One region of the Methylobacterium organophilum genome, then DNA from elsewhere that is predicted to be linked to it. Evidence: riboswitches for the same ligand, from Rfam matches in the RefSeq annotation. Region 1 holds a riboswitch; the other holds the start of a gene.
The links. A riboswitch is a leader RNA that binds a small molecule or an ion and turns the genes downstream of it on or off. The one in region 1 is predicted to bind cobalamin.
Positions count from the first base shown of each region.

Region 2: another riboswitch for cobalamin. It lies ahead of MMB17_RS11175 (CbtB domain-containing protein); the one in region 1 lies ahead of MMB17_RS03150 (TonB-dependent receptor plug domain-containing protein).

Region 1 is NZ_CP092848.1:704,293-708,287, forward strand. Features, by position in the region: gene MMB17_RS03145 (ABC transporter substrate-binding protein) at 1-261, opposite strand, end outside; gene MMB17_RS03150 (TonB-dependent receptor plug domain-containing protein) at 269-2,239, opposite strand; cobalamin riboswitch at 2,363-2,560, opposite strand; gene MMB17_RS03155 (hypothetical protein) at 2,687-2,920, opposite strand; gene MMB17_RS03160 (Rossmann-fold NAD(P)-binding domain-containing protein) at 3,102-3,758, opposite strand; gene MMB17_RS03165 (class I SAM-dependent methyltransferase) at 3,798-3,995, opposite strand, start outside.
Region 2 is NZ_CP092848.1:2,420,537-2,424,531, reverse strand. Features, by position in the region: gene MMB17_RS11185 (LysR family transcriptional regulator) at 1-465, opposite strand, end outside; gene MMB17_RS11180 (MFS transporter) at 563-1,732, shown strand; cobalamin riboswitch at 1,808-2,005, shown strand; gene MMB17_RS11175 (CbtB domain-containing protein) at 2,038-2,211, shown strand; gene MMB17_RS11170 (CbtA family protein) at 2,239-3,003, shown strand; gene MMB17_RS11165 (DUF1636 family protein) at 2,996-3,397, shown strand; gene cobW (cobalamin biosynthesis protein CobW) at 3,407-3,995, shown strand, end outside.

The sequences.
Region 1 (3,995 bases):
CCGGAGGGCGACGACCTCCTCGGTCAGGCCGCGCGCCACCGGCAGCCCGGCGGCCTCGGCCGCCACCGTCGAGCCGCGCGGATCGGCGGCCAGAACGGTGACCGCCAGGACCTGCTCGCGGTCGGCCAGCCGCAGGACGAGCTCGTCCGCGCACAGGTTCATCGAGACCACGCGCAAAGGCGCTGCCGCCGCATCCGCGGCGCGCGGCGCGGGCAGGGCGGCCAGGCAGGCCGCGAGCAGAAGCGCGCTGCGTGACGGCATCGTCACCTCAGAAGCTGGTCAGGCGCACGCCACCGTAGACGGCGAGGCCCGGCCCGAGGAAGCCGGTCGGGTTCTCGTAGCGGCGGTCGAACAGGTTATCGATCCGCCCGAACACGCTCACGCCCTCGCTGACGTCGTAGCTGACGGCGAGATTGACGAGGGTGAAGCCGGGATTCTTCAGCCGCGGCACGGAGAAGTCCCGGTTGCCGTCGACGAAGTGGCCGAGCACGATCACCGTGCCGCTGACGGTCAGACCCGGCAGGGGCGTCCACGCGGCGGTGGCGCTGCCCTTGTGGCGGGGCCGACGCAGCAGTTCCTGGCCGGTGATCTCGTTCTTGGTGACCGTGTTCGTGTAATCGACGCGGCCCGAGAGCGTTTCGGAGAACCGGACCGAGACGAAGGCTTCCGCACCGTAGGACTCGGCCTTCCCGACGTTCTCGTTGGACGTGAAGCTGGCATTCGTCGTGATGAGATTGGTGAAGTCGTTGCGGTAGTAGGTCGCGCCGACCAGGACCCGGTCGCCGAGCGGCTGCTCGATGCCGGCATCGTAGCCGAGGCTCTCCTCGGGCTTCAGGTTCGGATTGCCGAAGAAGTTGAAGGCCGGGAAGTCCTGGTAGAGCTGGCTCAGGGTCGGCGCCTTGAAGCCGGTCCCGACGCTTCCCTTCAGGCGCGTCTCGGTGAGGGGCAGAATGTAGCTCGGCGCCACCCGGAAGGTCGTGGCCGCGCCGAACTGGTCGTTCTCGTCGTGGCGGATATTGGCAACGAGGAAGGCGCGCGCGAAGGGCGTCAGCTGCGCCTCCCCATAGCCCGCCGTGTTGCCGTTCCGCGCGCGCAGGGAATCCGGCACGGAACCCGGTGTGGTCGTGAACAGGCTTTCCTCGTCGCGCTGCACCCCGAACAGCAGCAGGTTGCCGGGGGAGAGCAGAACATCGCCGCGATACTCGTAGCGCGTGCGCTCCCCGAGCCCCGTGGTCGCGTCGGGGGTCGCGAGCGGGTCCAGCGGCCCCTGCTGGCGGTTGAACAGGTTCGAGTAGTTCATGGCGAAGAGGTTGTGGAAGCCGGCGAACGGCGTCCACTCGGCCTCGTTGCGGGTGAAGATCTGCTGGACGGCGGCCTCGCTGCGGAACGCGGCCGGTGCCGATGGGAAGGTGCTGAGATCGTCGCCGGTGAACAGCAGACGCCCATTGATGAAGCGCGTCACCGAATTGATACGGAACGTGTCGGTGAACTGGTAGCCGAGCTTCGCCGAGACGGTCTCGTTGTCGTAGAAATTCGGATGGACCGGGCGCCCGAGCGGCACCAGGTCCCGCGGCGTGACGGGGGTCGCGGCGGCTCGGACATGCGCGATCGTGACCGCGTAGTCGAAGCCGTTCTCCGAGCCGCTGATCCGGCCGCTCTGGTTGAAGGTACCGAAGGAACCGCCCTCCACCCGAAGCGAGGTGCGGGCCGGCCCCTCCCCGCGCTTCGTCGTGAAGGCGATCACGCCGCCGATGGCGTCCGAGCCGTAGAGGCCGCTCTGCGGCCCGCGCAGCACCTCGATGCGCGCGAGGTCGTCGGTGAGGAGCTGGCCGAAGTCGAAGGAGCCGTTGCCGTTCGACGGATCGGTGGCGTCGATGCCGTCGATGAGCACCTTCGTGTGGTTGGAATTGGCGCCGCGGATGAAGACGGAGGTCTGGCCGCCGGGGCCGCCCGTCTGAACGACGTTGAGGCCCGGCACCTGCTGGAGGGCATCCGGCACGGTGCGGCGCTGCTGCTGTTCCAGCATCGGCGATGTCAGCACGGTCACGCTCGATCCGACCTGCGCCGTCGGTGTCGGCACACCGGTGGCGCTGACGGAGATCTCTTCGAGGGCGGCAGCGGCCGGCGCATCGGCGAAGGGCGTCGCGCTCTGCTGGGCGAGGACGGGCGCGGTCGAGAGGGCGGACAGCGCGCAGGACAGGGCCAGCGCGCTCCGGCGCGCGGAAGGAAGGGACAACACGGGACGGCAGCCTCGGGCAACGGCAGTGGCACGTCACCGCGAACGAGGCCTCGGGTCACCGCCTCCTCGCAGGAATGGCGGACCTTCGACACCCGCCAGGACACCCCGCCCGACGCGTTTCGCGTGTGACCACGACTGACGGCAGGTCTCCTGGCTCGCGGGTCGCTGCCCTCTCACCGTCTTCCCGGATGAGGCTCATCCAGTGACATGGTGGCGGAAGGCTCGCCGCTCACAGTTGCGGGGGCAGCCGCGGCTTCAGAGCGAACCCCTCACCGCGTTCCCTTTTGATCCCCGAGGGGAACCGTCGCCCCATTCCTCTCACCGCGGCCAGGGGCGGTCAATCAGGCCGGGATGGGAACGGCACAGCTGTTGCCGTCTCGCCTCAGCAAGGACTCTCGCCGCGTCCGGTCATGCCAGCCGGCACCGCCGCAGGACCCGGGAACGGTGCTATCGCGCCGGACGCTCGACGGAACCCCGCGCCCGGACGGAATCGGCGCCCTTGACGATCGGGTCGCGGGGATTCGCGGCAGGGGAGGAGGCGAGGAAATCCCAGGCCTTCTGGCCCTGAAGGGTCGGAGCGGCGGCGCGCATCCGAGATTCCGCGTCGGCGCCCTGCGCCAGAGCGGGGCTTGCCGTTGCCGCCGTCACGGCGAGGGCGGCAAGCACGATCCGTATGCTCATGGTCGAGATCTTTCGCGTGGGCTGCATTCGATGGAAGAATGCCACCGCAACGAGAGCAATCAAGAACAAAAATATGCTCTTGCGCTTCCGACGAAGACCGATTCCTGGGCCCTCTCGCCTTGGACGAAGCGGGATCGTGCGCGCGGCGAGGCCCCCGATCGGGCGACGCAGCGCTTCGGTATCAGGGGCGCGTCCGGCCCGCAGGAGTCCGCTTCTCCCCATGGAGCGAGGCCACATGGCAGCCCGGAAGCGCGGCCCGGGCGCTGTCGAGCATGACGCGGGCGATCGTATCCGCCGGGGCGATCCGCAGGCTGGCGGGCAGGATCGGATCGAGCGCGCCAAAGACGCGCGCGGCGATCTGCTCGCCGAGACGGGGCTGGGCGCGCTGTCCGCCGATCAGGCCGGGGCGGACCAGCGTCAGGGAGGGGAAGCCCAGCCGTTCGATGGCGTGCTCCAGCTCGCCCTTCACCCGGGGATAGAAGAAGCGTGAGGCGGGATTGGCGCCGAGGGCCGAGTTGAGGACGAAGCACGGCGTGCCGTGGGCGCGGGCCAGCCGGGCAGCCGCCAGGGGATAGCCGTGGTCGATCCGCCGGAAGGCCTCCTCTGAGCCTGCCACGCGCATCGTCGTGCCGAAGGCGCAGAGGGCGGCGTCGGCTTGCCACCAGCTGGCGGCCTCCGGCAGCGCCTCGAAGTCCACGAGGGGCGCCCGCAGCTTGGGATGCGGGGGAAGCGCGCGCCGCCCCGGAGCGGTGACCTCCGTCACCCGCGGATCCGCCAGCGCCCGCTCCAGGACATGGCGGCCGACGAGCCCCGTCGCGCCGAGCAGCAGCACTCTCATTCCCGAACGATCCCCGCGCCCACCGCGATGCCCCGCGCTTCAGTCGAAGGCCGGCGCCCCGCCCGCGAGGGGCTTGCGCCGGGTGATCTTGTAGACCGCCGCGGGCGGCACGTTCGAGACCGTCGCGCCGATCCGCCGGGCCTTGAGGCCGAGGCGGTCCAGGATCGGCCGCGGCACGGGGCAGCGCGGCCCGTAGGTGAACTGGTAGAAGGCGCCCTGGCTGCGCAGGAGGGCGAA
Region 2 (3,995 bases), 1.7 Mb from region 1:
GCTGTCGGCCAGGGGCCCGAAGCGGATCGCCACGTCCGCCCGGCCTCCCAGAACATCGGCGAGTTCGTCGGACAGGTCGATCTCGACCACGATCTCGGGATGCAGGGCGGCGAAGTCGGCGAGCAGCGGCACCACCACGAGCCGGCCATGTGCGGTCGCGGTGCTCACCCGGACCCGCCCCCGCGGGCGGCCCTGGTCGGCGAGCGCCCGCTCGGTCTCGTCGAGATCGGCCAGGATGCGCCGAGCTGCCCGTCCATAGGCTTCGCCCTCGGCGGTCAGGCGCAGACTGCGCGTGGTCCGCACGATCAGCCGCACGCCGAGCCGGGATTCCAGGCGGCTGACGATCCGGCTGACGGCGGACGGCGTCAGGCCGAGCCGGCGCGCGGCGCCCGCCAGGCTGCCGGCCGCGATCACGGCCAGGAAAGCGCTCATCTCGCCGGTTCGATCGATGCCGTCCCGCCTCATTCGTGATCCTTGCGCACGGATCTCGGTCCGCGAGCCCGGCTACCGCCCTCGTCGCCGATCCGCCACGTGCTGTCACGGAACGACGAGGATATCCACGATGAAAACCAATCCCGCCCTGCTCGCACTGGCCATGGGCGCCTTCGGCATCGGCGTGACCGAGTTCACCCCGATGGGGATGCTGCCCCTGATGGCGACCGATCTCGGCGTCTCGATTCCGGCGGCGGGCCTCGTGGTCAGCGCCTACGCCCTCGGCGTGTTGGTCGGGGCGCCGCTCGTGACCCTCGCGGCCGCACGCGTGCCGCGCCGGCGCTTGCTGATCGGTCTGATGGCGATCTTCACCCTCGGCAACGCCATGGCGGCGCTAGCGGACAGCTATGCGACGCTGGTCGCCGCCCGGCTCGTCACCTCGCTCAACCACGGCGCCTTTTTCGGGGTGGGCGCGGTGGTGGCAGCACGGCTCGTGCCGCCGGAGCGGAGAGCCGCGGCCGTGGCGGCGATGTTCTCGGGGCTCACCCTCGCCACCATCGGCGGCGTGCCGCTCGCGGCCTGGATCGGCGAGGTGCTCGGCTGGCGCACGGCGTTCTGGGGCATCGCGGGGGTCGGCGTCCTCGCCATGCTCGCGCTGGCCGCCGCCCTGCCGGACCTGAGGGCCGAGGCCGGCGCCGACATGCGGGCGGAGCTACGTGTGCTCGTCCGCGGCCCGGTGCTCGCCGCCCTCGGGCTGACGGTCGTCGGCGCCAGCGCGATGTTCACGGTCTTCACCTACATCGTGCCGATCCTGCGGGTCGAGACGGAAGCCTCCGTCGGCTTCGTCACGGCGATGCTGGTGCTCTACGGCGCCGGGCTCGCGGCCGGGAACTGGCTCGGAGGCCGCCTCGCCGACCGCTCGGTGGACGGCACCATCGCGGCCGCGCTGGCCGGACTGGTGGTCCTCCTCCTGCTCCTCGCCGCGACGTTGCGCTGGGAGGCTGCCGTCGCGATCCTGATCGTTCTGTGGGGCGTGGCGAGCTTCGCGCTGGTGCCGCCGCTCCAGATGCGCGTGATGAACGAGGCGCAGGAGGCCCCCAACCTCGCCTCGGCGATGAATATCGGCGCCTTCAACTTCGGCAACGCGATCGGGGCGGCGGCGGGCGGCGCCGTGATCGACGCCGGGCTCGGCTACCCCGCTGTCCCCCTCGCGGGCGCCGCGATGGCGGGTGCCGGCCTTCTCATGCTCGCGGCGCTCCGCCGGAACCGCCCCCGCCTCCCGGTTTCGGCCACCTGCTGAGCACAGGGCTAGGACCATGGCCGCGATTGTCCCGAAGGCGGCCATCCGCTCCGATTGCAAGTCCAGATCCGAGCCGCTAGGGTCCGCAGCGACGGTGCCTCGGCGACGAGGTGAAAAGGGAACGCGGGCCGGGGCCTCAGCCTCGAAGCCGCGGCTGCCCCCGCAACTGTGAGCGGTACACGTGCCCGCCATCGGCCACTGGAGCGATCCGGGAAGGCGGTGGGCATATCATACGCCGCGAGCCAGGAGACCTGCCGTCACCCGCTATCTCTCAACGCCGCCGGCGGGGCGGCCGGAGCCTGACCATGACGACCACGACGCTTTCCACCGCGACCACCGTCACCGAGGGCGCCCGCGCCGTCGTGATCGCGGCCTTCCTCGGCCTCGGCCTCGTCTTCCTGGCGGGTTTTGCCCCGGCCTCGGCGCTGCACAACGCGGCGCACGACTTCCGGCACGCGCAGAACTTCCCCTGCCACTGATCGCCTGATCCCCCAGGCGCCCTTTCCATGATTATCCGGTTGCTGTCGGCGGCGCTCGTCGCCGGCTTCCTCGCGGCTGTCGCTGCCACGGGGCTGCAGCTCGCCCTCACCTCGCCGCTCATCGTGGCGGCGGAGGCCTATGAAGGCCAGAGCGCCGCCCTGTCCGCGCCGAAGAGCCTCGTCGTGCTCGCCCATTCCCACGGGAACGGCGCGGAAGGCCACGACCCTTCCGATCCGGGTCATGCCGGCCACGACCACGGCGGGGGCGAGTGGCAGCCCGGCGAGGGCCTGCCGCGCATGGCCTTCACCGGCCTCGCCACCCTGATCGGCGGCGTCGGCTACGCTCTGCTGCTCGGCGCGGTGATGCTTGCCCTGCGCCTGCCGCCGGGTCCGGAGACCGGGCTGAAGCTCGGCCTTGCCGGCTTCGCTGCGGTGGCGCTGGCCCCCGCCGTGGGCCTGCCGCCGGAGCTGCCCGGCATGGGGGCGGCCGCCCTCGAGCTACGGCAGGCCTGGTGGCTGATGACGGTGATCGCGACGGGCCTCGGCCTCTACCTGATCCTGGTGCGCCGGGTGCCAATCACCATCCTCGGCGGCCTCGTCCTGATCGTCGGCCCGCACCTCGCCGGGGCGCCGCATGTCGAGGAGGCGGCCTCGAAGCTGCCGGCGGGCTATGCGGCGCAGTTCGCGGCGCGCTCGCTGGCCATCGCCTTCGTGTTCTGGGCGCTGATCGGCCTCGGCTTCGGCTGGGCCTGGCACGCCTTCGGACGCGAGAAGGCAACAGCCCGTGCCTGATCCCGACCATCCGAATGCGGTGGTGCTGCATGTCTGCACCACCTGCAAGGTGGCGGGACAGGGCGGCGACAAGCCGGCGGGCAGCCGCCTGCTGGACGCGCTCCAGACGGAGCTCGACCGCGCGCCCGTGCCGGGGTTGACCGTCGAGGGCGTGCCCTGTCTCTCGGTCTGCAAGCGGCCCTGCACCGTCGCCGTCGCCTCGGCGGGCCGCTGGAGCTACGTCTACGGGGATCTCGACGCCGAGGCTTCCGCCCGCACCATCCTCGACGGGCTCGCCGCCTATGCCGCCACGCCGGACGGGATCGTGGCCTGGCGCGAGCGGCCGGTCGAATTCCGCCGGGGCGTGATCGCCCGCATCCCGCCGCTGCCCGCGGCCCGCACGGACGACATCTGAGAGCGCGCCATGAGCATCGTCGAGAAGATCCCCTGCACCATCGTCACCGGCTTCCTCGGGGCCGGCAAGACGACCCTGGTGCGTCATGTGGTGGAGAACGCGAAGGGCGCGAAGCTCGCCATCATCGTCAACGAGTTCGGCGATATCGGCTTCGACGGCTCCTTCCTCGCCTCCTGCGGCATCGAGGGCTGCGACGAGAATTCGGTGGTCGAACTGCCGAACGGCTGCATCTGCTGCACCGTGGCCGACGATTTCGTGCCCGCCCTGACCAAGCTCCTCGACCGGCCGGAGCCCCCGCAGCACATCCTGATCGAGACCTCCGGCCTCGCCCTGCCCAAGCCCCTGGTCCAGGCCTTCCAGTGGCCGGCGATCCGCTCCCGCGTCACCGTCGACGGGGTCGTCGCCGTGGTGGACGGGCCGGCGGTGGCCTCCGGCCAGTTCGCCGAGGATCCGGACGCGCTCGCCAATCAGCGCGCCGCCGACACGGCGGTCGACCACGACAACCCGCTGGAGGAGGTCTTCGAGGACCAGCTCCTCTGCGCCGACCTCGTGGTCGTCAACAAGGCCGACCTGATCGACGCGGAGGCTCGCGGCAAGG